3 regions of the Shewanella sp. Scap07 genome follow, and region 1 is predicted to be linked to each of the others. Evidence: predicted binding sites of a transcription regulator. Region 1 holds the regulator's gene; each other region holds the start of a gene.
The links. Region 1 encodes sigma-54, which starts transcription at its own class of promoters, with help from an activator protein. Its sites were predicted from a motif close to GTTGGCACGNNNNTNGNNT; they were not measured.
Positions count from the first base shown of each region.

Region 1 (10,752 bases):
GCAAGGGCTAATTCAACCATGGTCAAGGCTTTGGCAGAAGATACCGCTTCTTTCTGGGCTAGCATTAATGTTAGCGATTGCGGCCCCTTGGTACTTATTAGCTGAACAAGCCACTCCAGGTTTTTTGCAGTATTTCCTTGTTGGTGAACATTGGTTGCGCTTTGTTGATAGTGGTTGGACGGGCGATCTTTACGGCTCAGCCCATGATGAACCCAGAGGAACTATCTGGCTGTTTTTCGCTGTTGCAGCACTGCCTTGGAGCGCCTTTATTCCACTGGCCTTGTGGCGCATATTCAATAGCGATTCAGGGTTAACTTCGTTACACCAGTTTCTCATTTGTTGGATGGTCGCGCCTATGGTGTTGTTCACATTGGCGGGTAACGTGCTGCCTGCTTATGTATTACCGGGCATTCCCGCATTGGCTTTACTGCTTGCTAGCGCTTGGCCGAAAACTAACTTGCCAGGGCAAACAGCAATCGCCATAGCGATCCCGCTATTGATTGTCGCGACTGTGGTGCTGCTCAATAGTGGCCCGACAAAATTGAAAAGTGATAAGTGGTTGTTAACGCCTGTACCTAAAGGTGAGAGCGTATACTATTTAGGTAAAAGACCGTTTTCATCGCGCTTTTACAGCGAAGGCAAAAGCAAAACGATGACCGAAGATGAGCTATCCGCCATGGCTGCTGTCCGCTATTGGCTGGTGGTTAAACAAGCGCAAATCAGTGAGCTTAATCTAAGTTATTGCACAGCTGTGCGTGAGACGAAAGAGAAGCAGTTACTTCAATGTCAGCCTTAGCACCGTTAACGCGCCTAATTACCTCACCACTGATCAAGTTCTTATTAGTGGGCGGCAGTGCATTCTTAGTTGATTTAGGCTTGTTTTGGCTAGCGGCATTTCAGCTTGAAATGCCGATTATGTGGGCGCGATCGCTGGGCTTTATAACAGCCTTGTGCATCACATGGGGGCTTAACCGTCGATGGACTTTCGCTCATCGACATCAATCGCAAAAACGTCGGCAAGCGCCGGCGGTTTTCGTCGTGGCGCTACTGGCAATTGCTGTTAATTTGACAGCATTTTCAGTTGTTAGTACTTACTTGCCCCAGCAGGCCGCTTACCAAATGGCGGCGCTGGCATTAGGTGTCATGGCTGGAACAGTCATCAATTGGTTGGGGGCCAATTACTATGCCTATCGTGATAATCAGCAGCAAACTGTTACTGACTAGGCCTTTAATGTGGTAACTGTGGTGTGCGACAATGACGCTTTTCTTTGTCATCAAGTTATTGGTTGCGTGAAGGTGGTGAGCCTTTATGTGACTTGGAGTTAACATGATTAAATCTAAGCAGGCTATTTCTATATTGCTGGCTGGCGCGGTAATGACCGGTTGTCAGACAACCAATCCTTATACTAACGAATCTCAAAATGCCCGTGCGACAAATGGTGCCATGATAGGCGCGATTGCTGGCGCGGCAATCGGTGTGGCCTCATCAAGTAAAAGTGATCGCGGCAAAGGGGCATTAATTGGTGCAGCATCAGGTGCCGCCTTGGGTGGCGGCATTGGTTACTATATGGATGTGCAAGAAGCGGAGCTTCGTCAACAGTTACAGTCTACGGGCGTGAGTGTTACTCGCAGTGGCGACAATATTATTTTGAACATGCCAAATGAGGTTACTTTTGCCGTTGACCAAACGGATCTCAATGCTGGCGCTAAACGTGTGCTGACTAGTGTTGCATTAGTAGCGAAAGAGTATGACGAAACTCAGCTCAATGTGATGGGCTTTACTGACAGCAGCGGGGCTGAATCATACAACTTACGCTTATCACAAGTTCGAGCCTCTGAAGTAGCCAATTTTCTTATGGCGCAGCAAGTTGCAAGTCATCGTATTGCATCCCACGGAATGGGTGAATCCCGTCCTATTGCATCCAATGATACTAAAGAAGGTAGAGCGCAAAATCGCCGTGTAGAAATTGTGCTTAGTCCATTACCGCAAAGTTAGTCAGTATTAGAAATCTATCTAACTAGCAATAGGGTCGTTGCATGATGGCCTTATTGCTGGTTGTATGCCGCTATCTTTTTACATCTAAATCCAACAAAGTGGGACAGTTTGTCTCGGTTGATTTTTTTCCTCGTTACCTGCCTCCCATAGTGAAAGAAAACCCTCGTTGCAACTCTTGTGAGCCTTGGTGAATTACGGCTAAATATGGCCATTGCTAATTGACTTTGGAAACAATAATGAAATCTTGGATGATAGTAGGATTACTTGCTTGCCCAGCGATGGCGCATGCGGCAGAGCTTGAGTTTCGCGCCGCGGGTAGCTTAAAAACGGCGATGAGTGAAGTCATTGGTCAATATCAGCAACAAGTCGATGTCGATATTAATGCGCAATTTGCGCCATCGGGTTTGCTGCGTAAACGTATTGAACAAGGTGAGCAGGTTGACCTCTATGCGTCTGCCAATATGAAACACCCTAATACCCTGCACGCGGCCAACCAAGCGGGCCCAGTTGTTGAGTTTGCCGGCAATAATCTGTGTGCTTTGGCGCAGCAATCTGTGGAAGTCGATTCAAATAATTTACTTGCCGTTATGCTGAACCAGAAAATCCGTCTCGGCACTTCGACGCCGAAAGCGGACCCTGCTGGGGATTATGCATGGCAGCTGTTTAATCGTGCTGAATCTGTACAGCAAGGGGCAGAGGCGGCATTACAATCTAAAGCTCTGCAATTGACTGGCGGTGAAAATAGTGCCAAGCCACCTAAAGGTCGCAACCCTTATGGCTGGGTGATGGGCGAGCAGCAAGCGGATCTATTTTTGACCTATTGTACCAATGCAGTGTTAGCGCAAAAAGAGGTGCCAAGCCTTAAGATTATTAAGGTGCCGAGTGAGTTAGCGGTTGGGGCGACTTATGGGCTGACATTAGTAAACGATTACCACAAAGAGGCTGCAGGTCTGGCGATGTTTATTCTGTCATCACAGGGGCAAGCTATCTTGGCCAAATATGGTTTTGAAACTCGCGCAGAATAAACAGATGATTTTACTTAAATCAGCCGAATAGATAGCACTGAAACCTGGGCCTGTTTAAACGGCGAAGAGCACATTACGAGAGTGTTAAACTTGCCTGATGCGCATGATAGTGAGACCGATGAGTAGGCATAGGTAAAAAGCGATGCGCAGCAGCACGGTTTGTGTCGGTTGCATAGTGAGCTCATAGTGGTTGAGCTTGTCCTCAAAAGCATGGATATGTTTGCGCATCGAGCCCATTGTACCGCGCTCGTGAGTGTATTGGCGACTTTGTAGCAGTATTTGCAGTTCTTTGATGGTGTCACTATAGAGGCTAATTAAATGTGCCAACTCTTGGTTGTCGCTAGACCACTGCGATAGGGTCTGGACTTTATTACTTAGCAGTTGCAAGGAAATCGGGTTTTCGGAGGTAATATAGGTGAATAGATGCTGCCTGATCGCTAAGGTTTGTGCGTAGACATTGACATTATACTCACGTCCTAATAGCTCCAGTTGCTCTTGCTCATTCATCAGTCGATTAAGGATCTGCAAATCTTGCTGATTGGCCGATTTAAGCTCAGTTATCAGTCGATGAAAATCTGTCTCGTATTGACTCAGAGAGCCTTTAAGGCCTGCCATTTGTGAAGCGGTATTACGGGTCAAGCAATGGCCAAAATGATCGGTTTGCTGTTTAACTTGGGCTAAGCGCTTTTCCCAGGTTTCTTTGTATTCTATTTGCTGACGCAATAAATAATCTTTTTCATGGCGCCTAAGCATCAAGTGTTGTTGCTGCAATTTGAGCACTTGGACATAACAATCGTTTGCGCTAGCACTCCAATACTGAAAGCCCTCGAAGCCGAGGATCAATATAACCGTGATAACTATGGCGAGTGATGTCGAGCGTTGGCTACTCAAAAAAGCGCGTCCTTTGCTGGTTTATCTCATTAGTATAGCTGCTGTTTTCAATGTATTGGCCAAATTAATGTGTAAAATTAGTTTAATAGGAACACTGTTGCTAGCCCTAAGAATGCGAATAAGCCAATGACATCCGTCACGGTAGTAAGCACCATTCCTCCGGCTAATGCAGGGTCAATATTGAGCTTTTTAAGTAACAATGGAATGCTCGCGCCGGCAAAGCCTGCGACTGTCATATTGATTAGCATTGCGCCGCCAATCAGCCCACCAAGGGCGATATCACCTTTCCAAGCCCATACTGCTAGAAATACTAATACTGACCATAAAATGCCATTGAGGAAGCCAATAGCCAGCTCTTTACCGATGAGCCAGCGGGAGTTACTCTGACCAATTTGCCCCAAGGCGATACCGCGAATCACCAATGCTAAGGTTTGGTTACCGGCCACGCCTCCCATACTGGGGACAATGGTCATTAAAATCGCAATGGTAGCAAATTGCTCTAACGTGCCTTCAAACATATTACTGACAGATGCCGCTAGCAGCGCTGCAAATAAGTTAATTGTGAGCCAAAGTGAGCGTCGGAAAGTACTTTTAACCACTGGACCAAAGGTGTCCATGTCGTCATCCATACCCGCCATCCCCATCATTGAGTGCTCGGCATCTTCACGGATAACGTCAACCACATCATCAATGGTAATACGGCCGAGTAAGCGATTATCATCGTCAATAACCGGTGCCGACAGCCAATCGTGACGCTCGAACAACTGCGCCGTCTCACTGTCGGACATACCAACGGGAATACCTTCTAAATCGGCTTCCATAATATCTCGCACAGAAGCATTGGGGTCGCAGGTCAGTAGCGCCGAAATTTTTATGCCGCCTAATAAACTGTCTTGCTTGTCGACCACATAAAGCGTATCTGTTGCTTCGGGCAGCTCTCCACGAATACGTAAATATCGGAGAATCACGTCGATATTGACATCGGGACGTAAGGTCACGGTATCAGTGTTCATCAAGCTGCCAGCGGTATCATCAGGGTAAGACAGTGCTTGTTCAACTCGGGCTCTATCTTGCGAGCTCATTGACTGCAACACTTGATTGAAAACACTGTCGGGCAAGCTACGTAAGATGTAGGCGAGATCATCGGTGTCCATGTTCTGTGCTGCTTTTGCAACACGCTCGGGCGCCATTTGAGTAATGAGGGTATCTTTGAGTTCTTCGCCTAACTCGTCGAGGATTTCACCGGTATGCTCTTGGTCAATTAGCTGGAATAACACTTGGCGTGTTTTAGGGGGTGATGACTCTAAAATAAAGGCAATGTCTGAGGCGGCCATATCATGCAGCATATTGCGTACATGCACGAACATGCCGCTGCCCAATGCCTGAGTGACTTGGTTGAGGCGCTGATCATTTGTCTCATTGTCTAGTACTTCTATTGGCATTGATCCCCCCTCGAATAGTCCAAGTTAGCTGTGAAAACGTGTTAAATGATTTGAGGCGACGATGTTAATAGCATTAACTATAGGAGTGTTTGATCCTACTCGCAAAAATTGTGCCGACAGGCTATGTTAACTCAAGACTGTGACACTGTAGAGATAAATTAAAGTTAAGTGAGTAATTTGTAGATTATGCGGTGATTGTTTAATTCGCTTCGTCAAACTTAGCATCGATTAGGGCGCTAATCGCATCTAATGCGGCTTGGGCATCTTTACCTTCACTGAGTAAGGTAATGGATTTACCTTTGCCACTTTCTAGCATCAGCAAGCCTAATACACTGGCGGCAGAGGCTTGTTTTTCACCTTGGATTAAAGTCACTTCAGCATCAAATGTGGAGGCCAAAACCGCAAGTTTTGTTGCAGCGCGAGCGTGCAGCCCCAGTTGATTACAGATGGTGAGCTGTCGTTCAAGCTTTGCCATTGTTGAGCTCACGGTGCCTAGCATTAACATTGTGCTTAGAGTCATTAAATAACTTAGCTAATTGCTCTGTTACATACACAGAACGATGTTGCCCGCCTGTGCAGCCAATGGCAATAGTTAAATAACTGCGGTTGTTACGCTCTAGGTGCGGTAGCCAAGTTGCTAATAAATTCTCGATTTGCCAAATAAACTTATTCACCATCGGCTGCTGTGCAAGAAACTGCTGCACCGGTTCATCTAGCCCTGTTAGCGGGCGTAAGTTCGGCTCCCAATGGGGGTTTGGCAAAAAGCGCACATCGAACATAAAGTCGGCTTCACTCGGCATCCCATGTTTGAAGCCAAATGATTCAAAGTTGATAACTAACTCTTTGTCGACAGTGCCAAGCAGGATCTCTCTCACCCTATCACTTAGATCATAAATATTGCGATTAGAGGTATCGATATAATGATCGACCAAGTCGGCTACAGGGCTGAGTAATTTACCTTCGAGCTCAATAGCTTCTTTTAGTGATGCTTGTGAATGGGAGAGTGGGTGTAGGCGACGAGTTTCGCTGTAGCGTTTTAGCAACACTTCATCACTGGCATCGAGAAAGAAGCTCAGTAGTTCGGTGTCTGCTGGCAAATTAGCAAGCTGCTTTTCCAGCTCGATATCTTGCTCTGGCATATTACGTACATCAACACTGATGGCAACCAGTTCATTGCGGCCTTTCAGCTGCTCCAGCAGCGAGTCCATCAGTGGCAAAGGTAAATTGTCGACACAATAGTAACCTAAGTCTTCAAGTACCCTAAGTACTACTGATTTACCTGAGCCGGAACGTCCGGATACCATCACGAGTTTCATTGAGTTATCACCTGATAAAGTTCTGCTTCATCATGGGACTTTCTGAGCTGTTTGAGTATGAATTTATCATTAAGTTTTTCAGCCATGCAGGATAAAGTACTTAAATGTTGTTCACACTGATCACTGGGCACCAGTAAAGCAAATAAGATATCAACTGGCTGATTGTCGATTGAGTCAAACGCAATCGGCTCAGCACACTTGACCAATACTGCGACAGGATATTCGATATTACTCAGACGACCGTGAGGAATGGCGATACCGTTACCTATACCTGTGCTACCCATCTTCTCTCTAGCCAATAGGCTTTCAAAAATCTCTTGTGAGGAAAGGGTAGGGTACTGGACAGCAGCTAAATCGCTGATTAATTCCAGTACCTTTTTCTTACTGCCCGGTGTGGCACAGGTCGTGCACTCCGGCCGCAGGATGGTACTTAGTTCCATCGTTAATGTTTTGTCAGCTTCTCTTTATGTTTAATTACCTGACGATCGAGCTTATCTATCAGGGAGTCAATGGCGGCATACATATCTGCATTATGGGAAGTGGCAAACACTTCACCGCCGGAAAGGTGAACTTTGGCTTCAGCTTTCTGTTGCATTTTTTCTACATTCAACACAACGTGCACATTATTGATCTGATCGAAATGGCGTTCAAGCTTTGAGAACTTTTCTTGAACATAAGTTCTCAATGAATCAGTGATCTCTACATGGTGTCCAGTCAAATTAATTTGCATATAGGTCCTCCAGTGTTCAATTAACGGATCATAAACTCTTACGTTGGTTTGACGGTGGTATAAGCATTGCCTCACGATACTTGGCAATGGTCCGTCTAGCCACTTTTATTCCTTGTTCAGCCAATAGCTGTGCCATCTTGCTATCGCTTAGTGGTTTCTTCTGGTTCTCTGCTGCCACTAATTTCTTGATGAATGCGCGAATAGCTGTCGAAGAGCACTCGCCGCCATCATCTGTGCCAACATGACTCGAAAAGAAGTATTTTAGTTCAAAAATGCCACGTGGGGTGTGCATATACTTCTGTGTGGTAACTCGTGATATGGTCGATTCATGCATTTCTACCGCTTCAGCAATATCGTTGAGGACCATTGGCTTCATGGCCTCTTCACCAAACTCGAAGAATCCTTGTTGGAAATCAACGATGCAGTTAGCCACCTTTAGCAAGGTATCATTGCGACTCTCAAGGCTTTTTAAGAACCATTTCGCTTCTTGGAGGTGACCTCGAATAAATTGACTATCGGCTTGGTTTTTAGTGCTACGAGCCATAGATGCGTAGTGCTGATTGACATTGATTTTTGGCATGTAATCAGGGTTGAGTTCAACCACCCAGCGGCCTTTTTGTTTAGTGACCGTAACATCCGGAATCACATACTCATCACGGTTAGGCGCAACGGTTAACCCGGGTCTAGGGTTCAGTGATTGGATCAATGCAATGGCTTCACGTAAATCATCTTCTTTGAGCTTAGTTTTACGCATCAGCAAGCGGAAGTCTCGCCCAGCAATTAAATCTAAATGCTCTTTGATGAGTAGCTTGGCATTGCCAATATGCGGGGTACTCTCGCTAAACTGTGCCAACTGAATTGACAAGCACTCGCTTAAATCTCGGGCGGCCACGCCAATAGGGTCGAAGTGTTGAATGCGTTTAAGTACCGCTTCAACTTCATCGAGTTCTATTTCCGGATCGCCCATGGCATCGAGAATATCTTCGCAGGTTTGAGTTAAATAGCCGCGCTCGTCAATGGCGTCAATAATAGCCGTGGCGATGGCATTGTCATTGTCTGAAAAAGGCGTGAGGTTTTTTTGCCACTCTAAATGTTCATACAAGCCTTCGCTGGTTTCACCTTGGAAGGGCATATCATCATCACGCATTGCGCCAGAACTGGCATTGGGGGCTGCGGTATATACCTCATCCCACGTGGTATCAACGGGCAGTTCATCTGGCATTGATTCTTGGGTGAGGGCCTCGGATGTTTCTACTGATGAGCTATCTTGATTGCTGGCGCTGTCAGTGGTTGCGCTGTAGTCGTCAGTGTCGCTATTTTTATCATCTTGGCTGCTATCGCTGGCGTCGGTTTGCTCTTCGTCCAATTCTAATAGCGGGTTGGACTCTAATGCTTGTTGGATCTCTTGCTGCAATTCCAATGACGACAGCTGCAGGAGGCGGATGGCCTGTTGCAGCTGAGGAGTCATGGTGAGCTGTTGACCCATTTTGAGCTGGAGTGACGCTTTCATCTTACTGCTATTCCCTTCTTTGTAATTATAAAATGAGAAAGCTTGCTTGTTTTTTATGGGGTTTCTCTAATCCCCAAAATTTAATCAGGTGATGACACTGTCAACAGTCATCACCCTCACTATGGTTTAACTATAGCTTGAATTGTTCACCTAAGTACACCGCACGGACTTGTTGATTGTCCAAGATTTCAGCGGGTGTGCCTTCAGCGATAAGATTGCCATGACTCACAATATAGGCTCGCTCACAAACATCGAGTGTTTCGCGTACATTGTGGTCAGTAATTAACACACCAAGGCCGCGGTTTTTCAGTTGCTCAATGATCTTTTTGATGTCGATAACCGAGATAGGATCGACTCCCGCAAACGGTTCATCTAATAAGATAAACTTCGGGTTTGCCGCAAGTGCCCGAGCAATCTCAACTCGACGTCTTTCACCGCCCGATAGTGCCATACCTTGGCTATCGCGAATGTGAGTAATGTGGAACTCTTCCAATAAATGTTCTAACTGTTCTTCTCGCTGTGCGGTATTGAGCTCTTTACGGGTTTGCAGCACGGCCATGATGTTATCTCTAACCGATAACTTGCGGAAAATACTGGCTTCTTGTGGCAGGTAACCAATACCTTTGCGCGCACGCAGGTGCATAGGATCTAAAGTTAAATCGTCTTCATCAATAAAGATACGACCTTTATCACTCTGAACTAAGCCAACAACCATGTAGAAAGTGGTCGTTTTACCCGCACCATTTGGGCCCAGTAAGCCGACGATCTGCCCAGTTTTAACGGTTAAACTCACATCTTGAACCACAGCGCGGCTTTTGTAGCTTTTGGCTAAATTGACCGCTTTGAGCGTTTTATCGGTCATTGTTGCTCCTGAGGTTTGCTTTCAGGTTCATCAAGCTCTTGGTAGTTTTCGGGTTGGATAATCGTAATGACACGGTCATTGCCGGTACTCTCTGCAATTAACTGTTGTTGTTCAATGTTGTAACGTATTTGGTTACCGGTCACTTGGCTACCATCTTGCTCAAGTGTGGCATTGCCAATTAGGGTTAAGGTGCGGGTGGCAAGTTCATAGCGAATTTCACTGGCGCTGGCTTTTGCTGGACGACCATCTTCCATTATTTGTGAATACGTTGCCGGGGTACCGGTAGCAACCAAAATTTTGCCATTACTTTCATCTTTGGTAAACGCGCGTAGCTCATCTGCATTAATCTTGATTGAGCCTTGGGTAACCTCAACTGGGCCATTGAAGATTATTTGATTATTTTTAATATCTGCTTCTTGGCTCGCAGCGGCAATTTTGACTTCTTGCAGCAAATCGTTTTCAACCGCACCAATCTGCAAGCTAAGGACTGACAAACAAGCAGCAGCAATAAGTTTATTTAGTTTCATAAGTACCTTTTACCTGACTCGTCAGTTTTACGGTTTGCTTGTTCAGATCGCCAAACAAGCCTTCACCCGTGATGATGAAGTCGTTTCCCGTGATATTGATTGTCCTATCTGACGTCATAATCATGGTGTTTAAATCGAGTTCTAGGTATGTTGTTTCAATTGTTTGTATCGGCTCTTCAGGGCTGATGGCGTCAATGATAACATCTTTTTCTAATGTAACATGACCGCTGTTTTTATCTAATGTGCCAGTTGATGAACGCAGTCGCCATTGGGCTTTGCCTTCATCCGGGTAGAGTAGGTAGACCGGCTCCGTAAAGTAAGTCATATTGGCTTCTTCAAAGTGTTCCATATGACGAGCTGATACCCGGCTATTAATTTCACCTTGCTCATTGAACTCAATGCTTTTGAGATCGTTGATCACATAATCAGGATGTTCACTACCATCTTGAAGTT
Region 1 is NZ_CP041329.1:4,250,219-4,260,970, reverse strand. It holds gene FLM48_RS18775 (glycosyltransferase family 39 protein) at 1-796, shown strand, start outside; gene FLM48_RS18770 (GtrA family protein) at 784-1,224, shown strand; gene FLM48_RS18765 (OmpA family protein) at 1,328-1,996, shown strand; gene FLM48_RS18760 (molybdate ABC transporter substrate-binding protein) at 2,233-3,021, shown strand; gene FLM48_RS18755 (hypothetical protein) at 3,106-3,912, opposite strand; gene mgtE (magnesium transporter) at 3,990-5,354, opposite strand; gene FLM48_RS18745 (HPr family phosphocarrier protein) at 5,554-5,829, opposite strand; gene rapZ (RNase adapter RapZ) at 5,816-6,670, opposite strand; gene ptsN (PTS IIA-like nitrogen regulatory protein PtsN) at 6,667-7,110, opposite strand; gene hpf (ribosome hibernation promoting factor) at 7,113-7,400, opposite strand; gene FLM48_RS18725 (RNA polymerase factor sigma-54) at 7,429-8,910, opposite strand; gene lptB (LPS export ABC transporter ATP-binding protein) at 9,041-9,772, opposite strand; gene lptA (lipopolysaccharide transport periplasmic protein LptA) at 9,769-10,299, opposite strand; gene lptC (LPS export ABC transporter periplasmic protein LptC) at 10,286-10,752, opposite strand, start outside.

Region 2 (10,752 bases), 960 kb from region 1:
CACCAAGCGCTTGACGTTAGGCTTAATGGTCATAGTGCTATTGGCTGTCGCATCAAAAAACTGACGCTTTCTTTCCTCTGACAAACCACGCCCCAAAGCCAAGCTGTCGTATTCGCCGCTTTTACACTTTTCTAGCATAGAAGGTGACAAATCTGTTGCTAATATGGATGCGCTTCCCGGCAGAGTGCCAGGGCGTTTTTGCTGATATTCCAGAATGGTCATCGCCAATGAATACGGTTCTTGGCCTGATGAGCACGCCGCTGACCATATTTTTAACGGTCGACCAAGGCGGCTATATTCAGGTAACAGCGTGTTGCCTAGCAATTCAAACGGATAACGATCGCGGAACCATAAGGTTTCATTGGTCGTCATCGCGTCAATCACTTCTGCACGCAATTGCCGCTCGGTTGGCTTCATTGAATGCTTCACCACCTCAGACAATGACGGCAAATTATATTTGCCCATCAATGGCGCCAACCGGCTACGAACTAAATATTGTTTATTGTCACCCAGCACAATACCGCTGTGTTGCTCCAGAAATAATCTGAATTGATTGTATTCCGCTTCAGCGAGTGATTTATTCGGCACCGTGGCATCCCAATATTAAATTAAAATCAGCTACAACATACACTATAGCAAGTAAATGGCAGCGCAGCTTTATACATTAGCTAACTGTCTGATACAAGATAAAAAGTGCATCTTATATCAATTTGCAGTTATAAACTTAAATGTTTGTTTACTGCTGCGGCAAGTTCATCTGGGTTAAATTTGGCAATGAAGTCATTAGCACCCACTTTTTCAACCATAGCCTGATTAAATACCCCACTTAACGACGTGTGTAGAACCACTTTAATGTCTTTAAGTTTTGGGTTATCGCGAATCTCAGCGGTCAGTGTGTACCCATCCATTTCGGGCATTTCAATATCAGAGATAATGAGTGGGATTTCTGTGGCCACATTATCCATTTCAGCTGCAACTGCGGTCAGTTTATCTAACGCTTCACGGCCATCTTTTGCTGTATCAATTTGCAAACTCAAAGACTCAAGTGCCCTGATGATCTGTTTACGCGCCACAGCTGAGTCATCAATGACCATAATATGGTAATGCTGCTCTCTATCAATTGTTAACTGCTCATCAACCTCTTTACTGATTTGGGTTTTCACCGGCGAGATCTCATCGAGGATTTTTTCAACATCCAATATCTCGACCAACTCACCTTCAATTTCAGTCACCGCGGTTAAGTAAGAATAACGACCTGCGCCCTGTGGCGGCGGCATGATAGCTTCCCAATTCATATTGATGATCCGCTCTACCGAGCTGACCAAAAAGCCTTGTACACTGCGGTTATACTCAGAAATAATGATGAAGCATCCTTCCGTGTTTTCTATTGGGCGCCCACCTGTAGCAGCACTCAAATCAATCACCGAAATCGTCTTGCCACGAATGTGAGCCACACCACGAACAAAAGTATTGAGTTTAGGTAATCCCGTCAGTGGTGGACACTGCAATACTTCTTTAACTTTAAAGACGTTAATACCAAAACGTTGGCGACCGTTTAATTTAAACAGCAGTAACTCTAAGCGGTTCTGACCAACTAATTGAGTACGTTTATTAACCGATTCAAGAATATTCGACATAATGCCTTGCCTTGTTGCCTTCCCGGCGTGGTGAATGCTGACCTAAAAATCTCTCGCGTAACTTGAGTATAGGCATACTAATTGCTTTATCTACTTTATATGACAACCTGACCGATATTTTGTCAAACTTCTGACGCTATTTTTGTTTTATTAATTGATGTCAGTATCAGGTCACAACGAAAGTATAGGTGTAATCTAGCTGATCAAGCTAGTCTATTCATTATGAAAGTAAATTTAGCGTACTTTTTCATCATTTTACTGTTACCTTGGCACCTGAGTGCCGAGGTAAAACCGCATACCCCTTCTCTATCGACCATTTCCCAATTAGCTATAGGCATAATTGAAGATAATATTGATGTTCCGCCCCATGCCAAGGTATCCATCACGCCGCAAAACCTTGATACCCGATTAAGTCCACCACTGTGTATAGGCCCTGTGAATGCTGAACTCGCGACCACTCGCGCCATAAAACGTAATAACACCATTAAGATAAGCTGCGAGACGCCACAAATGGCGTATCCATGGCAAATATTTATTTCTGTCAGAGTAGACATTCTCTACCCTGTAGTCGTAGCCACCGAAACACTAGGCCCTGGTGATGTGATCTCATCGAGTGCAGTGGGCATTGAATATATCGAGCAAAGTCAGCTTCGTGGTCAACAGTTTGACGATACCGCACTGGTTGTCGGTACCCGAGTGAAACGGCGTATTAGCATGAACCAGCCACTTTTTACCGATAACTTATGTTTTGTCTGCAAAGGCGATACGGTCTCTATCTATGCCAAAACGGCAAACTTTGAAATTAAAACCGTGGGTGAAGCACTGAGGGATGGAAATTTGGGCGACCGGATTAGAATTCGCAACAGCCATTCCAATAAAAAAGTCAATGCGAGGGTAATTGGTGTAGGCGAAGTTGAGGTACGTATGTAAGTCGTGAAATCTGCTAGCAAAAAAATTATAATAATTGCACATCTTCAGCTAAAGCTTTAGAAATGCAGGCCGATAGACAGGTATGTTGATCTCATTTATACAAGTTGGAACTCACAATGGCTATTGATATAAAGCATGTAAATACAGGAACTAACAACCGAATTACGACACCAACAGGCGGTAAAAGTGGCGCAACTTCTGCACCTCAAACTGCCAGTAATGGTGGCGCAGCAACTAAAAGCGATTCGGTGTCGATCACCTCGCAAGCGCAGCAGTTGCAAAATGTGCAATCTAAATTAAACGATATTCCAGAAGTGGACAGTAAAAAAGTAGAAGAGATTAAAGCTGCCATCGCAGAAGGCCGCTATAAGATTGATGCTGAAAAACTGGCCAGTAATATTGAACAGTTCGAGAACGAACTCAATGAATTAAGCTAGGATACTATGAGCCCGATTAACGACTTAATTGATAAACAATTAGCATTATTGGCAAACTTAAAAGCAGTGACCGAGCAAGAAAAACAAGCTCTCATCAACCAAAGTGCAGATGAACTGTTGGACTTAGCAGGTAAAAAGTCAGACTTGCTCAATGAGATCAAAGCCAATGATATGTCGTTATCGGCCCACCCTGACGTCGCCCAGCTCAAAAGCAATCCCGAGCTAGCGAGTAAAGTCGCTACCGCTCAAACTTGTTTAAATGAGTGTCAACAACTTAATAGTGAGAATGCGACGTTAATTGACCACTGTATGGCCAGCGTTAGCCGCTTTACTCAAGCACTACATGCCTCAAGAAACTCATCAAGCTTAACCTACGATGGAAAAGGGCAAACATCGACTATTGCCACATTGGGCAATGACTTAAAAGCCTAATCTTGTACAACAGCCACGAAAAAAGCCATCATTGATGGCTTTTTTCGTGTTTGATCCATTCTCACCAGTTTTCAGGCAGTCTATGCCGGTTTATCAACGTCTTTTAATGAACCTAGGTCTTTCAATAAAACTAAAAGTAAGTCACTTCTTTCACTTTTTGAGGGCGGTTATGCTGCTGATACAAGGCCCAAACTTGCTCAAAATCTAATTCAAGCTCAGTAACGTAGTGTTCACCTGCCGGGTAGCTTTTCACCACTCGTGCACCGCGAATCACCCCAGAAACAGAGGCCTGGATATCATCGCTCGTTAGCATCCAATCGTTAACTTGACTAGAAGCAGATAGTTGCTGACCATACACTTGCTCAGCCAATTCTCTATATGCCGCTATCTTGGACGCTTGCATCGCCATCAGTACTTTCTGGGACTGCTCTGTCGCAGGCTGAGTAGCCAAAGGAGCATAGCCTATGGCAGTAATCTTAGGAAAGCTGGTCGGCGCTTCGGTTTCCCACTGAATGTAGCGATCATTTTGAGCACACCCACCTATCAACAAGGCGCCCAACAATAACAGTATTCTCATTGCTGCTCTCCTATCAGGCTGACTTTGCCTTGACCCATTTCGCTATGACGATACAACATGCCGCCTTCTGAATAGACTTTCTCTGAGGGTTTAGCAACGCTCGTTAATGCTTCAAGCTCATAACTGGCTTGCGAGGCTGACACCACACGATTATTGGTTACATTCACAATGCGGCTGTTGACGATCACTCCTTGGGTAGTTTTCGTCATTGTCGACACCAATACATGCTCAACCGGCAAGTCAGTTGGTAATTGCTGCCAATCGCGGGTCAGCAAAAAATCCCCTTCAGGGGTCACCCGAATGTTCTGTGCCACATTAATATCTACCAAATTAAACTGGTGTGAATGCATTGCCGCAATTAGGCCTTGTTGTAACTGCAGACCTAGCTCATTGGAACCTTGTAAGCTCTCTAACATCACTGGTGTTGCCACTAGTAAAGGTTGCGTTGGCAATAGTGCATCATTTTGCTTAACCAGCTCATTGCTAATCTGCAACGCTAAATGATTGACCGCCGAGGTTGACGGCAAATGGTTGCCGTCAGCGAGTTGCCCCTGCATGTCATCACTTGTACTGGCACACCCACCCAGCACAAGAAAAACTGATAATACCGCTGCTAATCGCATGTTAATACCTTGAAAATTCGATTAAACAAATATAAATGCTAAACAGTTGCGTCCGTTTTTTATCGGATATTTAGCCCAAAAACTGACAGTTAGTAGGAAAGTGAGCAAAATTTACGCCAATTGATTCAGAATGACTCACTTGCTTTTGTATTATCGGCTTAGAAACGAAGAACTTTAACCTCAAGACATTATCTAAGTATAAATTTTAAAAGCGATAAGCTCGAAAGCAGGCACGATAATTGCTAATTATTTTATGCAAACAATAAACATTGCCAAATTCGCCATAAAAGTGGCACTGGCAAGATTTAACGTTAATACAGATTATGGCTAACTGGACAACCAAATGAATCGATTAATATGGGGCGTGTTGTTGATACTAAGTGGCAGTTTAATGCCCACATTCGCTGCATGGGTTGATGCACAAGGCGAAGCAAAGATCATCAACAACAATGTGACTCAAGCACGAGAAGAGGCCATTCATCAAGCCCTCAGCTATGTGAGCTTACGATCTGGCGGTAGCTTTTCTAGCAGTCAACGAATTGAAAACGGTCGGCTAGTAAAAGATCAATTCTCGATGGATCAATCGATTAATATTACTCAAGTGGAACTCGTTAGCGAGCGTGTTGTTGGTGACCGCTTAATGGTTAACATACGCGCAGACGTCAACAATGGAGCAAGCAGCCAGTGCACTAACGAGTCACTGAAAGCGTCTATATTGGTCCCGCAAGCGCAACTGCACCATCGTGAGCAGCTACGTTACGGCAATATCGGCCACTTTGAGCGTCACCTATCAGAAAGACTCGGCCAAGTTATTGAGCGTCATGGTAAAGCCAGTTTCCCCCATGTTCATGCCAGTGAACGCCTAGATATCGAACAGGCTTTAATCGACATAAGAGGCTATCGCTTGCCCACTTGGTTAAGCGAAATTACCGACAGCCAATACTTATTGTTGCCAGAGATCATCGACATCTCTACCGCCCCACCGGAAACAAGTTTGTTTGGCATGATAAGTGATGACCCTCAGCGCCAGTTCCAACTCAAGCTGTCGCTATACCATGGTATCAGTGGTGAGATGATCTGGAGTGAGTTATACAATTCGCCGGCGCCGTGGGAGTTTAAAAAACAGCTTACAGTGCCGTCTAATAGTAATATTTTTTGGTCATCAAGTTATGGCAAAAATATTGAAAACATCTTAGTCCAAGCTAGTGAAGATATCGATAAAATTCTAAATTGCCGCCCACTTCTCGGTCAAATAGTCGCCAAACAGCATGATCGTATTATCATCAATTTGGGCCGCCGCCATGGCATCAAAGTTGGCGATGAGTTTCAGTTGGTATTACAACAAAACATGCCTGACAGACTTGATAAAATGCGTGCGATAGCTGGCCAAAGCCGCGCATCGATTAGCATTGACCAAGTTACTGAAGAAAGTGCTACTGCATTACTTCAAGGGCAAAATGCTTCTTTGAATATTCAAATTAACGACCTGGCAATCAAGCAATAGCACAACAGGTCGTATAGGAATTAAGCAACTCTATTTAAAGCGCTTTAACCAGCTCTTTTCATCTAGAGTAAAACCAGTATAATCACTGGCGTCTCCCTATAGCTCAACAGGATAGAGCAGTCGCCTCCTAAGCGATCGATCGGGGTTCGAGTCCCTGTGGGGAGACCAGTTTTAATCGCTTAGTTCGCAGGCTACCACCTCTATCCGGTTTTGCTGCTGCCATATTTACAGGTCGTAGTATTGCTTGTACCAAGATACAAACTGTTTAACGCCTTCCGCTATTGACGTCTTTGGTCGGTATCCAGTCGCTTTTGTAAGTGCTTCGGTTGATGCCCAAGTTGCGGTCACATCTCCTGGCTGCTGCTCCATAAAGTTCTTCGCCGCTTCAATACCAAACTCTTTTTCTAGACAGGCAATAAAGTCCATTAGCTTTACCGGCGAACCATTGCCAATATTATAAATCGCATAGGGAGCGGAACTAACGTTAGGCTGACCAGTTTCACTTTTTTCGCCAGTAGGTGCTAACACCAGCACTTTCATAATACCTTCAACAATATCATCAATATAAGTAAAGTCCCTCGACATCTCACCGAAGTTATAGACATCAATAGTTTTACCAGTTGAAATCGCTTTGGCAAATTTAAACGGTGCCATATCAGGCCTTCCCCAAGGACCATAGACAGTAAAAAATCTTAAGCCTGTAGTGGGTAGACTATATAAATGAGAGTAAGTATGTGAGATTAACTCATTCGCCCTTTTTGAAGCCGCATACAGGGAAATAGGATGATCCACGGGGTCGCTTTCTAAAAAAGGCTGCTTGTCATTGAGTCCATACACGGAGCTGCTTGAAGCATAGATCAAATGCTTGATTTGATTGTTTCGACAACCTTCTAATATATTAATATGACCAATGAGGTTTGTGTCGGCATAAGTGTGAGGATTATCAATTGAATACCTCACGCCAGCTTGCGCACCAAGGTGTATAACGTAGTCAAATTTCTCGGTTTCAAACAACTCAGCAACTTCTTGTCGATTAAAAATATCAACTTTAAGGAATTGAAAACTGGGATAGTTTTCGACTCTTTTTAATCGGTCAAGTTTTAAAGATACGTCGTAATAGCTATTAAGATTATCAATTCCTATGACATCAGCACCCTGTTCGCAAAGACGCAAGCAAACAGCATTACCTATAAAACCCGCCGCTCCAGTCACTAAATATTTCATACAAACCTTTATTTACCCCAAACTAATGTCAGTAGGCTACAAGAAGCAACTCCATCTATCAATCTTAAACCTGACATTGCTCAAATCAGCATCAACCGTATAACTATTTAAAATTTAAATTAAAAAAGTACAGTCTTGAGCGCTCAGATTTTGGCTTTCAACTTATTTATTACTCTTGTATATTAACTGCTACCATGCTGGCGCTGTGCCGCAGTTTACAGGGATACTAGATGACTGAGCTTTTTGATTTAAACCTGTCCATCATCGATAAGCGGTGGCCACAACTAGCCGCAAAACTCAGAAACACTTCCGTTGCTCATCTCAGCCCAAACCTTGTTGAGGGTAACACTCAAACCATCAGTGTCGACAATATTCAACTGAGCAGCCGCCATGACAGATTTCATGAAGCAGAACTGTTGATAAACCAATACCCCGCTGATGCTACTGAGCTATATCTTTACGGTATCGGAATGGGGGATGTCCCGAGTCTATTAATCGATATTGACCAAATTCGCTCCATTACTATTTATCCATTGAATTTAGCCTTGCTGTCGCTACTGCTGTCGTACACAGATCAAAGTGAGTGGTTGTCGCATCCTAAAGTCACATTGACAGAGCATGGTCCAGACCAACATAAACTTGCCAGCCCTCACATTGCGCTAGCCCCCGATCTTGTCTTAGCCGATGAGCAACACGCGTCACTGCGAAATTACCTCAGTTACGAGATAAATCGTCACTTTGCCAGTAATAATCATAAGAACGATCCTGATTTCGCCGCTCGTATAGCATCCAATAAATCGGTACTGGCAAGGGATGAAAGTGCGGCTGTTTTGATTGGAAAGCAACAATATGACAGCGCATTAGTGATTGGTTCAGGCCCAACACTCGAAACACACTTTCGCTACCTAAAAGAGCAAAGTGAGCAGCGCCATTTAACAAAGCAACTTATTATCTGCGTAGATACCGCACTGCTACCGCTTTTACTCAACGGAATAAAGCCGGATATTGTTGTCAGTATTGATAAGAATATCCTCAAGCAGCATTTACCCCAGCCTCTTCCTGATGATGTTAAGTTAGTTTATTTCCCCACTATTGGTAACGAAATCATTGAGAGTTGGCCTGGGGAGAAGTACGCCGCCTATGCTACGCATGTGGCCTATGATGAAATAAGCCAACAATGGCCAAAAATCCGGCTATTTGCCAATGGTAGCGTGATCCATCCAGCCATTGATTTAGCGGTGAAAATGCAAGTTAACGAACTGACTTTATTTGGCTGCGATTTTAGCTTCCCAAATAATAAGACTCACACCTATTGGAACCAAGGCCAGCTAGGGTCTCACCCCAAAAGTCATAAGCACTGGGTATTGAATGGTCATAATCAAAAGGTTACCACCAATCTTAATTTTAGAGCGTACTTATTAGGCCTTGAGCATTACATTCGCGCTACACCCAGCGTCACGTTTTACCAAGCAAGTAAAGACGGCGCTAACATCAATGGCTGTCAATATAGAGAGTGCTTATAGTGAACAACAACCAAATGTCTCAACTCACCACCCTGCTAGTTGAAGCCGCGCATCACTACCGTTTAGCTCAAGAAGCTTACGGCGCGAGAAAGCTAAAGCAATGCCTAACCCTTATTGAACAACTCAACGGTCATCCCAGTTTCGATCAGATAATGCAAATCATGCCAGAAATGATAACCGCCCAAGAAAATCATGATTGGCTCGGCCTCGCCGACATATTGGAATTTGAGCTTACTGCCTTTATTAGCTCAAACTCACAACACTAGCTAGGCGTGAAAAGTTTTAGTTCAGTTTTTCCTACTCAGGGCGATAGTTAAAGTAAACTAAGGTCTCCAAAGGTCATTATGAATTCAATACCGCTATTTATTGCTGAAGTTTCAAGCAATCACCACCGCGATCTGCAAAGGTGCATCCAATTTATTGAAACTGCAGCAAAGATTGGTTGCCAAGCTGTCAAGTTTCAGCTGTTTAAAATAGACCAGCTATTTGCACCGCAAATTCTAGAAAAAAGCGAAGAGCACAGAAGGCGCAAAGATTGGGAACTACCAACCGATTTCTTACCAGAACTGAAAGCCGCTTGCGATAAGAATAATATTCAGTTTGCCTGCACACCTTTTTATCTCGACGCAGTAAAAGAGCTAGCGCCATTCGTCAGCTTCTTCAAAATTGCCTCTTACGAGCTACTTTGGGATGACCTTCTCATCTCTTGTGCAAAGACATCAAAACCTGTTGTGATTTCCAGTGGAATGGCCACAATCGAAGAAATTGACCATGCCATTGATGTGTTAAAGCGTGCGGGATGCCAAGACATTACCCTGTTACATTGCGTATCAGCTTATCCCACACCGGCTAAAGATTGTAATTTAGCGGTACTTGAGACTTTCCGCCAACGTTATGGCGTTAAGGTCGGTTGGTCCGATCACAGCGTATCGCCAGCCGTACTGCACAGAGCAGTTCATAGATGGCAAGCAGATTGCATAGAGTTTCATATCGATTTAGACGAAACCGGCGCTGAGTATGCGGCGGGACACTGTTGGTTGCCAGCACAAATAGCCCCGATAATTGCCGATAGCAAATTAAGTCGTATTATTGACGGTGAATCTCACAAACAATTTGTGCCAAGTGAAGCTCCAGATAGAGATTGGCGCGCCGATCCTATTGATGGCCTTAGGCCACTAAAAAATATAAGAGAAGGATTTAAATCATGAGTCACCAACTCGACACTTTAGCGAGTCAAATCCGCAAAGATGCCATTTGGTCAATCTACCACGCCAAATCAGGTCACCCCGGCGGTGTACTTTCATGCGTCGATATACTTACCGTACTGTTTCATGACGTACTCGCTCCGGTAGAGAAACGACTTGGCAGTTACAGTGATGACTTTTTCATTTTATCTAAAGGCCACGCTGCGCCAGCATTGTACGCTGTTGCTGCAAGCAAAGGTTTATGTGAACGTGCGCAACTTAAGGGTCTAAGAAAAATAGATTCTAGTTTTCAAGGCCACCCGGATGTGACCCACTTGCCTTGGGTTGAGGTCAGCACAGGCTCACTTGGACAAGGTATTTCAGTCGCTACAGGTATAGCAAAGTCTCAGAAATTACTAAACAGCGCGCAACATGTATTCGCACTACTTGGTGACGGTGAAATGCAAGAAGGCCAAGTATGGGAAGCTGCGATGTTTGCCGCTCATCATAAATTGAATAACTTAACTGCAATTGTTGATTACAACAAATTGCAAAGTGATGCGCGCAACGATGACATCTGCGCTTTAGAGCCATTAGCTGATAAGTGGCGAGCATTTGGCTGGCAAGTCGTTGAGGTTGATGGCCATGACATTGATGCCCTACAGCAGCATTTGCACGCAA
Region 2 is NZ_CP041329.1:3,287,443-3,298,194, forward strand. It holds gene FLM48_RS14385 (protein-glutamate O-methyltransferase CheR) at 1-588, opposite strand, end outside; gene FLM48_RS14390 (chemotaxis protein CheV) at 717-1,637, opposite strand; gene flgA (flagellar basal body P-ring formation chaperone FlgA) at 1,860-2,567, shown strand; gene flgM (flagellar biosynthesis anti-sigma factor FlgM) at 2,684-3,004, shown strand; gene FLM48_RS14405 (flagella synthesis protein FlgN) at 3,011-3,436, shown strand; gene FLM48_RS14410 (LPP20 family lipoprotein) at 3,567-4,013, opposite strand; gene FLM48_RS14415 (FlgO family outer membrane protein) at 4,010-4,636, opposite strand; gene FLM48_RS14420 (flagellar assembly protein FlgT) at 4,980-6,140, shown strand; tRNA gene FLM48_RS14425 (tRNA-Arg) at 6,233-6,308, shown strand; gene FLM48_RS14430 (NAD-dependent epimerase) at 6,366-7,364, opposite strand; gene FLM48_RS14435 (motility associated factor glycosyltransferase family protein) at 7,595-8,887, shown strand; gene FLM48_RS14440 (hypothetical protein) at 8,887-9,153, shown strand; gene FLM48_RS14445 (N-acetylneuraminate synthase family protein) at 9,232-10,095, shown strand; gene FLM48_RS14450 (transketolase) at 10,092-10,752, shown strand, end outside.
Region 2: a site for sigma-54 is predicted at 1,706-1,724, ahead of flgA (flagellar basal body P-ring formation chaperone FlgA). Genes of this name have one in related genera too.

Region 3 (10,752 bases), 990 kb from region 1:
GTGTCGGTGGCTTAATTGCCTCAGGCTCTTCAACGACTTCTCTTACTGCGTCGCGGCGCCCAAAAGCATTTAATGTATCGGCTGGGATCTGCTGAGTAACATCCGGTATATGCCAATGATGAAACTCACCATCATCTTGAGACACGCTGGCTGATTTAGCTGCTTTATCGTCGTCATTGGCCATAATTATAAGAACTCTTCTCCGCCACCACCGCCGAGCATGATTTCACCGGCATCACTGAGACGACGCGCAATCGATAGGATCTCTTTCTGCGCCACTTCCACTTCACTGATACGGATTGGCCCCATCGCTTCTAAATCATCTTTAAGCAGTTCGGCTGCACGCTTAGACATGTTGCCCAAAATCTTATCTTTAAGCTGATCATCAGCGCCTTTAAGCGCCTTCATTAATACATCTTGCTGTACTTCACGCAGCAAGACTTGAATACCGAGATCATCAACATCGGCTAAGTTCTCGAACACAAACATCAAGTCTTGGATCTGTTGCGCCATCTCTTCATCAGACTCACGCATGGTTTCCATCAATTGACTTTCTACGCCAGTATCTAAGTAGTTCATGATATTAGCAGCCGCTTTCAGGCCACCCATCTTGGCCGCTTGCGCGCCACCTTGACCAGCAAACTGTTTCTCCATGATATCATTCAATTCTTGCAAAGCTGCTGGCTGAACTTCTTCAAGGTTGGCTATACGCATCATTAAGTCTAAACGGGTATTTTCTGGCGCTTGAGCAAAAATCTCAGCTGCCTGATCTGGTTCTAGGTATGACAGTACGATAGTTTGAATTTGTGGATGCTCATTCTGGATTATCGTGGCAACCTGTCTCGCATCCATCCATTTCAATGACTCAAGGCCTTTGGCCCCGCCACCCATGATGATCTGCTCAATTAAGTTGCCTGCTTTATCCTCACCAAGTGCAGCAGTCAGTGCTTTTCTAACAAACTCTTCACTGTTGAAACCAATGGATGAATACTTTTGTACTTCGTCAAGAAACAGCTTGTGAACGCCAATCACTTTCTCTTGACCAAAGTCTTGCATCGCCGCCATCGCCATGCCCACTTTTTGCACCTGCTTAGGCTCTAAGTGTTTCAAAATTGACGCGGCATCAGCTTCGCTCAAGCTCAGCAGTAAAATTGCGGTCTTTTCAATACCGGTTAAATCGTCGGTATTAAATCCTGCTGCAACTGTTAGTTCACCCGTTTCTTCACTCATTGTCTTGTAACCAACCTTTCACGACTTGCGTCGATAGTTCAGGCTCATTCGCCACTAGTGCTCGTATTGCTTTAATCATATCATCATCTTTATGAAGATCTGGTATTAAAATTGACCCGTCATCTGCGTAGCTGTACTCCGCTTCTGGACGGTTCAACATACCCAGTGTATCGGCTGCATATTGATCTTCAATTTCTGCTAACTCGTCGCCTAAGCTAGGTTCATCAGGCATTTTCTCTGAGTCAGGATAAATAAGGCGCTTAAGCATAGGTCTAACGACAAAGATAATCAGCGCCAGAATCACCAAGCCCCCCATCAATAGACGCGCAGCTCGCCAGAACCATGGCTGCTCCCACATTTCAGGTGCCGGGACTTCTTCAATAAGCTGGTCCATAAACGGTACCGTAACTACTTCAATCATGTCACCGCGTTGGCCGTTAAACCCAACCGCGCCTTCTAGCAGTCGACGGATATTTGCCAACTCTTGCTCTGTGCGCGGAACACGATTTACTTGTCCTTCTTCACCCGCAGCGCCGGTTTTAAAGTCCACCGCGACCGAAACACTCACTCGACGCACCACGCCAACTTGCTGACGGGTATGGCTAATGGTGGTATCAAGCTCATAATTTCGTGTTGCTTCTCGATGGCTACTACCTGTACTTTCAGCCGCTTGGTCTTGATTAAGCGCGTCCTGTGGAATATTTGACTCCATAGGTGGCTGATTAGTCAGCGCGCCAGGAATTCCGCCAATGGTGCCGCCGTTGGCATTATTCTCAACGGTCATCTCACTGCGAATCGCTGGCAGATCGGGGTTATAACGCTTGGCTGTTTGCTCTACCGCTGTGAAGTCCATGTTGACATCAACTTGCGAGGTAAAATTCTCGGGGCCTAAAATGGGCATCAGAATAGATTCAACTTTGTTGCGGTATTCCGCTTCTTTTTGCTGAACAATTTCTAGCTCACGACGTGCTCTTGCTGATACGGCAGTTTGACTGCCAGAATTTAATAGGCGGCCGTTTGCGTCGGTGACCGTCACGCGCGCTGGCTCTAGCCCTTGCACTGCTGACGCCACGATATCAACAATTGAATCAACTTCTTCTTGCCCAAGCCCTGCGCGGCGCGTGCTCACAACCACAGTTGCACTTGGCTTAGAGCGATTTCTAGCAAAAACATTTTCTTTTGGAATGGCCAAGATCACTTTGGCACGGGTAATACTGCGTAACTCTTCAATCGTTCGAGCTAGGTTTTGTTCTTGGCTATGCTTAAGACGAGCTTGCTCCATGCGCTGCGATACACCAAAACCACTATTCTGATTTAAATAGTCATTAGCCGCTTCATTGTTATCAAGTCCTGCTCGGCTGAGCATCATTTTGACATCTTGATAGCGATCTTCAGCAACCTTAATCACATCTACATCGATTTGGTACTTAACCTTGTTCTTGTCCAGTACATCGAGTACTTGAACCATCTCTTGGGTATCCATTTTCCCGAGCGGACGATATTCAGGCTCCTGAGCCCAGAGCATGACAAATACTGCAAGCGCCAAACAGATAGCAAGCGCTAGAATCATTGTGATCTGACGGAGCATATCTACGCCACCAAAGCCGCCAATGCCGCCTGGTTTATGCTCTTCTTGAACGCCACCAGCCAAGGTCGTGTCTGCTGTGCCAGCGTTGTTGCCTACCACCATATCCGTACTCACGATAGATACCTGCTCTTTCTAATTAATTTATTGCAATGCTTTGAAAATCAATGAGTGCCGCCTTATACAGGCATACTCATTATCTCTTTATAGGCTTCAACAAGTTTATTTCTGACTTGTACTGTTGCTTCAAAAGCAACACTCGACTTTTCTCTGGCAATCACAGTATCAGACAAGGTCACGGTACTGTCGCCCATATCTAACCGAGTCGCCAAAGAAGCGGCGTTGGATTGTAACTCGCCGACAGTGCCCACGGCTTGAGATAGCAGCTGCCCAAAGTCACTGCCACTGGTGTTGTTTACCTGCTGAGTGATGCCTGTCGACATACCTGAAGGTTTAATTTCACCACTTAAAGACTGCATTTCTTGGAATAATGAATTGGCACCGATCTGCATACTAAGCTCCCATCGTCGTGTTTTTGACGAAACTTGATTGTTAGTAATCAATAAAGCAATTAGCTTGCCAACTTTAGAATGAATGAATCAATTGTAGGATTAATGAGGTTTAACTGTTCACTAAAACAGCGAAAGTAGATTTAAGCGCTAATGACACACAAAAACATCATGATACCTAACCTCGTCAGTTTACGACTCGGTATTGGGCATCATGATGTCGATAGCAATTTTAAGCCGGGATTTGAATGCCCATGTCGCGCATTTTAGCCATTTTGTAGCGCAGCGTTCTGGCACTAATGCCCAGTTTTTCCGCCACCGCTTTACGACTACCATTACACTGAGTCAATGTCTCAAGGATAATGACGTGCTCTTTGGCTTTTAGCTCATCGCCCAATCCTTCAGCCTCGGGCACTGGGTGCGGCGCATCAAAGTGAATATCAAGCTCACTATCTTGGCTATCTAGCACAATATCGGCCAAAGTGATCGCTTCACCACTATGTAAAATCAATGCCCGTTGAATCACATTATCTAATTCACGCACATTACCCGGCCAGCGATGGGTCAACAAGCGGCGACTCGCTGCGTCATCAAGTTGCGGCACTGTGGTGACTCCACTTCGCTCCGCATGGCGCTGTAACAGATGTCGCGCTAACGGTAAAATATCCGCAGGTCGCTGATTCAGCGCAGGCCAAGTGAGTGGAAACACATTTATTCGATAAAACAGATCTTCTCGAAACTCACCGTTAGCAGCAGCCGCTTTAAGATCCCTATTGGAGGTCGCGAGTACTCGAACATCCAATTTAATGGTCTTTCTGCCACCAAGACGCTCAACTTCACGCTCTTGGAGAACTCGTAAAAGCTTAGCTTGTAAGCCCAAATCCATCTCTGATATCTCATCGAGCAACAAGGTGCCGCCTTGTGCTTGTTCAAATTTACCAGGGCAAGCTTGCACAGCGCCTGTAAATGCGCCTTTTTCATAGCCAAAAAGGGTCGCTTCAAGCATATTTTCAGGTATTGCTGCACAGTTTATCGCCACAAAAGGCGCTTGATGGCGAGGGCTATTTTGATGAATAAAGCGTGCTAAGACCTCTTTACCTGACCCACTGGGCCCCATAATCATCACTGATGCATCTGATGCAGCAACCTTGCGCGCTAAGGCAAGCAAGTTAAGGCTTTTTTCATCAGCGACAACCGGGCTATCAACCACCAGTGCAGGTTTAATATAACGGGAGACTTGGTTAAGTAATACCTCTGGCGCAAACGGTTTGGCGAGGTAGTCAACCGCCCCCTGTTTGATAGCATTCACCGCATTATCAATCGTGGCATAAGCCGTCATCAACAACATCGGCAGTTGGCTATGATGCTGCTGTAAGTACTGCAGCAAGCCTATGCCGCCAATGCCCTCCATTTGAACGTCACTGACCACTAAATCATAACACTGCGCTTTGAGGGCGACGATGGCTTCTTCTGCAGAGCCAACGTCATCACACTGATATTGTGCTAACAACAAAGTGTCAACCAGTGCTTCTCTTAAGGCGCAGTCGTCTTCGACCAACAGAATCCTACCTTCAGACATGAGCTCCCTCCTCAGTACCTATGTTGCTCAGCAAGGGTAAAATTATACTGGCTTTACAGCCCTTACCTTTAACGCAGTGAAAATCAAACTTGCCGTCGTGATTCGATACCACCGACTGCACTACCGCAAGGCCTAAACCTGTACCTTGTGATTTGGTCGTATAAAAAGGCTCTAACACTTGCTTTTGCATGGCAGAATCTAAGCCCTTGCCGTTATCTATGACATGTAAACTGACATGTTGCTTCTCAAGGGTAACTTGCAAAGCAATGCGATTGGCGCCGGCTTCAATGCTATTAATCACGAGATTATTTACCGCTGAGCTAAGAGTAGAAACATTGGCGCTCACCAAATGCTCACCATCACCCAGCAAGGTCAACTGACAAGATTTTTTTTCCGCAATAGGTTCACAATTAGCCACGACACTGGCAACGACATCACTCATTAGCACAGGGACCATCTGCTCTTGTTGGCGCCCTTTGGCCATCATCAACATGTCGTTGACCTGCTGCTCTAATTCGTTGAGTCGGTCAACCAATTTGCCTTGAAAGCGCTCACGTCCGCGCTGATCAAGTTTATTGCTGCCAAGGTTGGATGCGTATAACAAAGCAGCAGACAATGGCGTCCTGACTTGATGCGCTAAGGTCGCCACCATTTTTCCAAGCGCTGATAAACGCTGCATGTGTGACACATTCTTCTGCAATAAGCGGGTTTCAGTCAGGTCGGTCAGGACAATCAATTGCCCCGGCTCGGGCGTTAGAGGCGTAATCGCTAATTTCACTCGGCGGCCATTTTTTAATGACACCTCATGACCATCATCATCTTGCGGCGAAAACGCTCGGTTGATGACTTGTATCCAGCGTAACCCTTCAAGTGGTTGGCCAAGCAGTTGCACCGCCACAGGATTGGCCTGTGTTACGACACCGTCACCATTAATGATCACCACACCTGATGGCATGGCTTGTAAAATATGATCCATTCGACTGGATGCATTGGCATTGTCACTGTTTGCAACAGCACGCACCACCGATTGCTCAGGGGAGGACTGCTCTGATACATATTGTGTCGCCAACATAAAAACTCCGTCAAAATATTGCTGCTAACGGGGTTAATGCATATATCAGGCCAATGCTATAAAACTAATTCAAGGAGATAAGTCAAAAAGGGCTTTTTAAACAAATTAGCCCCTAGAAATGACAAAGCCTCCAGTTGTAAAAACAACAAGAGGCTTTATTGAGGTGTGTTACAGCTAATCTTTACTCATGCCATACTTACGCATTTTCTCAACTAATGTTGTACGGCGAATACCGAGCATTTCTGCAGCTCTGGCGACAACATTGTCTTGCTGATCTAACGCCTGACGAATCATATCGATTTCAAGCTCTGCCAATAGATCTTTTAGATTAACCCCTTCCGGAGGAAGTTCACTCGGGAAACGTGTTTCTGGAATATCTACCGGCTCTTCATCGTTGAAGATTGACGCCAGCGCTTCGCGCTCGAGCTCTTCTTCACTGACCTGCACTTCATATTCAGGTACATCAATGTGTCGATACTTCATCGGTAAATCATTAACGTCGACGAGACCACCTGGATATAAAATGGTTAAACGCTCAACCAAATTAGACAGTTCTCGAACGTTGCCTGACCACTCATGTTCTTTTAGTGATTCAATAGCACGCTGGGTAAATCGTACCTTACCGCGGCCTTCGTTATAAACTCGGCTAACTAACTCTTGCAACAGCAGTGGGATGTCATCTTTACGCTCACAAAGCGCGGGCATTTCAATTGGGAAGACATTAAGGCGATAATATAAATCTTCCCTAAAATCTCCTTTTTCAATCATCTCTTCTAAATCGCGATGAGTTGCCGCTACTACGCGTACATCGGCACTAATAGAACGATTGCCCCCGACGCGCTCAAAGGTTCTTTCTTGCAAAACACGTAATAGCTTAACCTGCATTTGCAGCGGCATATCACCTATTTCATCTAAAAAGAGTGTCCCTTTTTCAGCCAATTCAAAACGACCTTTACGAGCACTAATTGCACCGGTAAAGGAGCCTTTCTCATGACCAAACAGCTCACTTTCAAGTAACTCTGGTGGAATAGCACCGCAGTTAACAGGAATAAAGGGGCCTTCTCGGCGCTCTGAGAGATAATGCATGTTGCGCGCAACCACTTCTTTACCTGTTCCAGACTGACCTAGAATCAAAACTGTGGCATCAGATGCCGATACTTGGCTGATAAGGTGGCGAACATTGGCAATCCCCTCACTGCGACCAACTAGACTGCGAAACAGCTTTGTTTGATTACCGCTAGTCGGGATATCGGGTCGTTTAGCTTGACCAAACACCTGACAAAAATGCAGCAGTTCAGTCAATTGAGGATAATTGAGAGGCTCTTCAATAAAGCCCAGAATATTAGATGCACCAATATCTTCAGCCGGTCCCATAACCAGTACAGGTTGCCACGGGATAGACGCAGCAATGGATTGGATCAGAGTTTTAGTTTGGGCATCAGAGGTAATCACCAAGGCGCGGTAACGAGCATCTTGTAATCGCGCTTCAAGTTTATCGACGGCAATTAAGTCTACTTGTTCACCAAGAAACTCAAATACACATGATAAGCGATTTATTCGCTCTGATTGACTACCTACAATGAGAATTCGTTGATCTATTTGCATCATTTAAGAAGGCCGTAAAGCGCTCAGTATTATTCGCATTAATTATTAGTGTTCGTTGCCTAAAAGCTGAAAGTAGTCTTACTTAAACATTCCGATAAACGACTACCATGAGGAATAGTGTATTATCGGCAAGCTATTAGCAAGCCTCAGTTGCATTTTATGCCGAACTCTCATGATTTTAGCTCAAAATCTCAACGTATGCAGCAGCAGATGCCAAATGTTTGACACCTGCCAAGACTCCAAAGGTGATTGCTGCGGGGCTAAATAGCCTCAGACTGAGACGCCATGTGGTGTTGGTCGCTAGGAATCGCATCCCAACCTTCTTTGATATTACGGAGAATCTCACTGACATCATCAATAGCTTGTACATCATTATTCATATTCGCTTCAGAGATTCTACGAAGCATAAAGTCATACAAATCGCTTAAGTTGTTGGCGATTTCTCCACCTTCATCCATGTTCAAGCTGTTATTTAAACCGGTAATGATGCCAATGGCTTTACCAATATAAATACCTTTGTTGGTCACATCATTTTGTTCGATAGCATAGCGACCTTGAGCTAGACGCTGCAGTGCGCCTTCAAACATCATTTGGATAATACGATGGGGTGAAGCTACAGATATTTCGCTCTCCACCGATACCTTTCGATATGACTGTAATGACCTTCTCATACACACCTACCTATTAGAATCTATAGACTTATAAACATTAAGTTGACGTTTACTTTTACGGCCGATGTGAAGCAATTCCTGCCGATGTTGAAGTACAGCTTTTGCCTGCACTTCAAAACCCCGAGTCAATTTCAGTTGCAGCTCTAATTGCTCTCGGTCTTCATCTTTTGGGGCTAACAACAAGCCATCGAGTAAAAGTTGACGCTTTGCAATCAACTCTTGCAAATCTGATACCAACTTATCAGTTGCTTCATCTTCTGCAGGTAGGGCTTCTAACTTAACCAAGGTATCTGATACTGCATTATTAACTTGTTCTATGGTTTGCAACGATACAACTCCTGTCTCACAACCTAGGCTTATGAGTTACTAATAACGCCTGGTAATGAATTTAAGCCGTTTACTATACCGGAAGCTTGCTGATTTAATTGTCCAACTACCAAGTCCATCGCATTGAACTGTTTAAACAGCCTAGCTTCAAGCATTTCCATTTTCAATGCAAACGCCTCACGATCGCTATCAAGTCGTTTTTTGTCACTGGTATACGCGTTATTGCGAGAATCAATTAAACCACCGGTTTTGACATAGCCCTCACTGAGCTCGTCCAATCGATTGGCCAAGCCAGTCGTTTCAGTAGCAAACAGTCCTTCAATGCTTGCCATGTCATTCTTAATCACTTCATCAAGCTTTGCTGAATCAACGCTCAACTTCCCGTATCGATCAGCCTCAATACCAATATCATAAAGCGCAACACTAGTACCGTCGACATCGACACGAGTACTGATCATATTGCGCATCTGCGATTCTAAAGAGCGAATCATAGAATCGCCTTGCAGAGCTGCAGCCTCTTCTTTTTCAGCATCATAAGAAGAGAGCTTATCAATAGAGCTCATCAAGCTGTTGTAAGCATCAACAAACCCCTGAACATTCTCTTTTACCGCTTCATCATCTTGTTCAATTTTCAGCGTAGTGGTTTTATTGACATCGGCGTCCGTCAGGTTCAAGGTAACACCAGCAATCGCGCCGGTAATTTCATTGGTTTGTGAATTAAGCTGTTGGCCGTCAACATGGATAATTGACTCTTGCGCGGCCTGAACTTCTGTTAAGTTGGTACCGCCAAACATATCGTTAAGGCCGGTTCCAGCAGTATCTGTGGCGCCAACGGTAATCTGATTGTCTGGGCCTTCGGTATCTGAGCTTAGTACTAAGCGGCTTCCCGAGTTGGTTGTAACAATTGTCGCTGTAACACCCACATTTTCAGAAGAATCATTAATATTTTTAGCAATATCTTCAAGGGAATCGGTCGCACCAACATCAACAGTAAATGACTCACCATTGACGGTAAAATCTAGGCTACCTTCTCCTACCGCAGCGGTCTTATCTGCGGTAAATGCGCCGGCAACTTTATGTGCTGTTGCCAATTGTTCAACTTGGATATTGTACGATCCTGTAGTCGCCGTTTTATCCGCAGTAGCGCTTAAATAGAGGCTATCGCCAGTTGATACCGTTCTTTGATTAAGGCTGCCACCATCTTTGAGCTTCTCCAAAGCATCTTGGAATGACGATAGAACACTTTTCAGTGTCCCAATAGCAGACACTTTGGCATCAATAGTCGCTTCTTTTTGATCAAAAATAGCTTCTTTAGGGACTTTTTCAGCATCGACCAGCACACCGACAATGGTGTTAATGTCGAGCCCTGAACCTATACCCGTTGCTGTTAATGCCATAAAAACCTCTACTTAAACTATTTTAATACCGACAACCGTGTTTACGCCTCGGTTTTCATTAACAGACCCGTCACTTCCGTTAGTTTTTGCGCTAATTTAAGCGCTTCTTCGTTAGGAATTTGACGAATCACATCACCTGACTCAATGTCCATGACACTAACAATATTTGTGCCAGAATTTTCATCAACCTTAAATGCTAACCCTTTGCGCATCACAGCCATCATGGTTGACATATCATCAACTAATTTCTGCATCTGTTCGCTAGTAGGTTCTTCCTCTGTTTTGGCTGTTTTTTCGCTTTCTTCAACCGCTTGAATCACAGATGTTCTATCCAGCTCAGCATCCTTTGCTGCTGTAGGTTTTATAGGTGTGGTTCCTATATCTATCTTAGCAGTTGCGGCATTGGATTGAGTTACCAAATTCATATCCGTCACCATACTACACCCCCACGTTAATCATTATCCTTAAAATACAACAAAGGGAGACTCGTCGCCGAACCTCCCTTGTTTGGTCAAATTAGCTTATCAATACCCTATATTATAGTAAAGATAGCGCCACTTGAGGGAGCTGGTTAGCTTGAGCCAACATCGCTGAACCCGTTTGTTGCAATACTTGGTTCTTGGTCATTGTAGAAGTTTCTTTGGCGAAATCCACATCCACAATACGACTCTTAGCATCGGCAACGTTTGCTTGCGTATTAGCACTGTTACTAATGTTGTGCGATAGACGGTTTTGTACTGCACCTAATTTTGCACGACTTGTATCAATAGTGGAAAT
Region 3 is NZ_CP041329.1:3,263,847-3,274,598, forward strand. It holds gene fliH (flagellar assembly protein FliH) at 1-184, opposite strand, end outside; gene fliG (flagellar motor switch protein FliG) at 187-1,230, opposite strand; gene fliF (flagellar basal-body MS-ring/collar protein FliF) at 1,223-2,920, opposite strand; gene fliE (flagellar hook-basal body complex protein FliE) at 2,995-3,327, opposite strand; gene FLM48_RS14285 (sigma-54 dependent transcriptional regulator) at 3,557-4,903, opposite strand; gene FLM48_RS14290 (PAS domain-containing sensor histidine kinase) at 4,896-5,975, opposite strand; gene FLM48_RS14295 (sigma-54 dependent transcriptional regulator) at 6,150-7,583, opposite strand; gene fliS (flagellar export chaperone FliS) at 7,841-8,251, opposite strand; gene FLM48_RS14305 (hypothetical protein) at 8,258-8,578, opposite strand; gene fliD (flagellar filament capping protein FliD) at 8,608-9,975, opposite strand; gene FLM48_RS14315 (flagellar protein FlaG) at 10,017-10,412, opposite strand; gene FLM48_RS14320 (flagellin) at 10,513-10,752, opposite strand, start outside.
Region 3: a site for sigma-54 is predicted at 6,012-6,030, ahead of FLM48_RS14290 (PAS domain-containing sensor histidine kinase). Genes of this name have one in related genera too.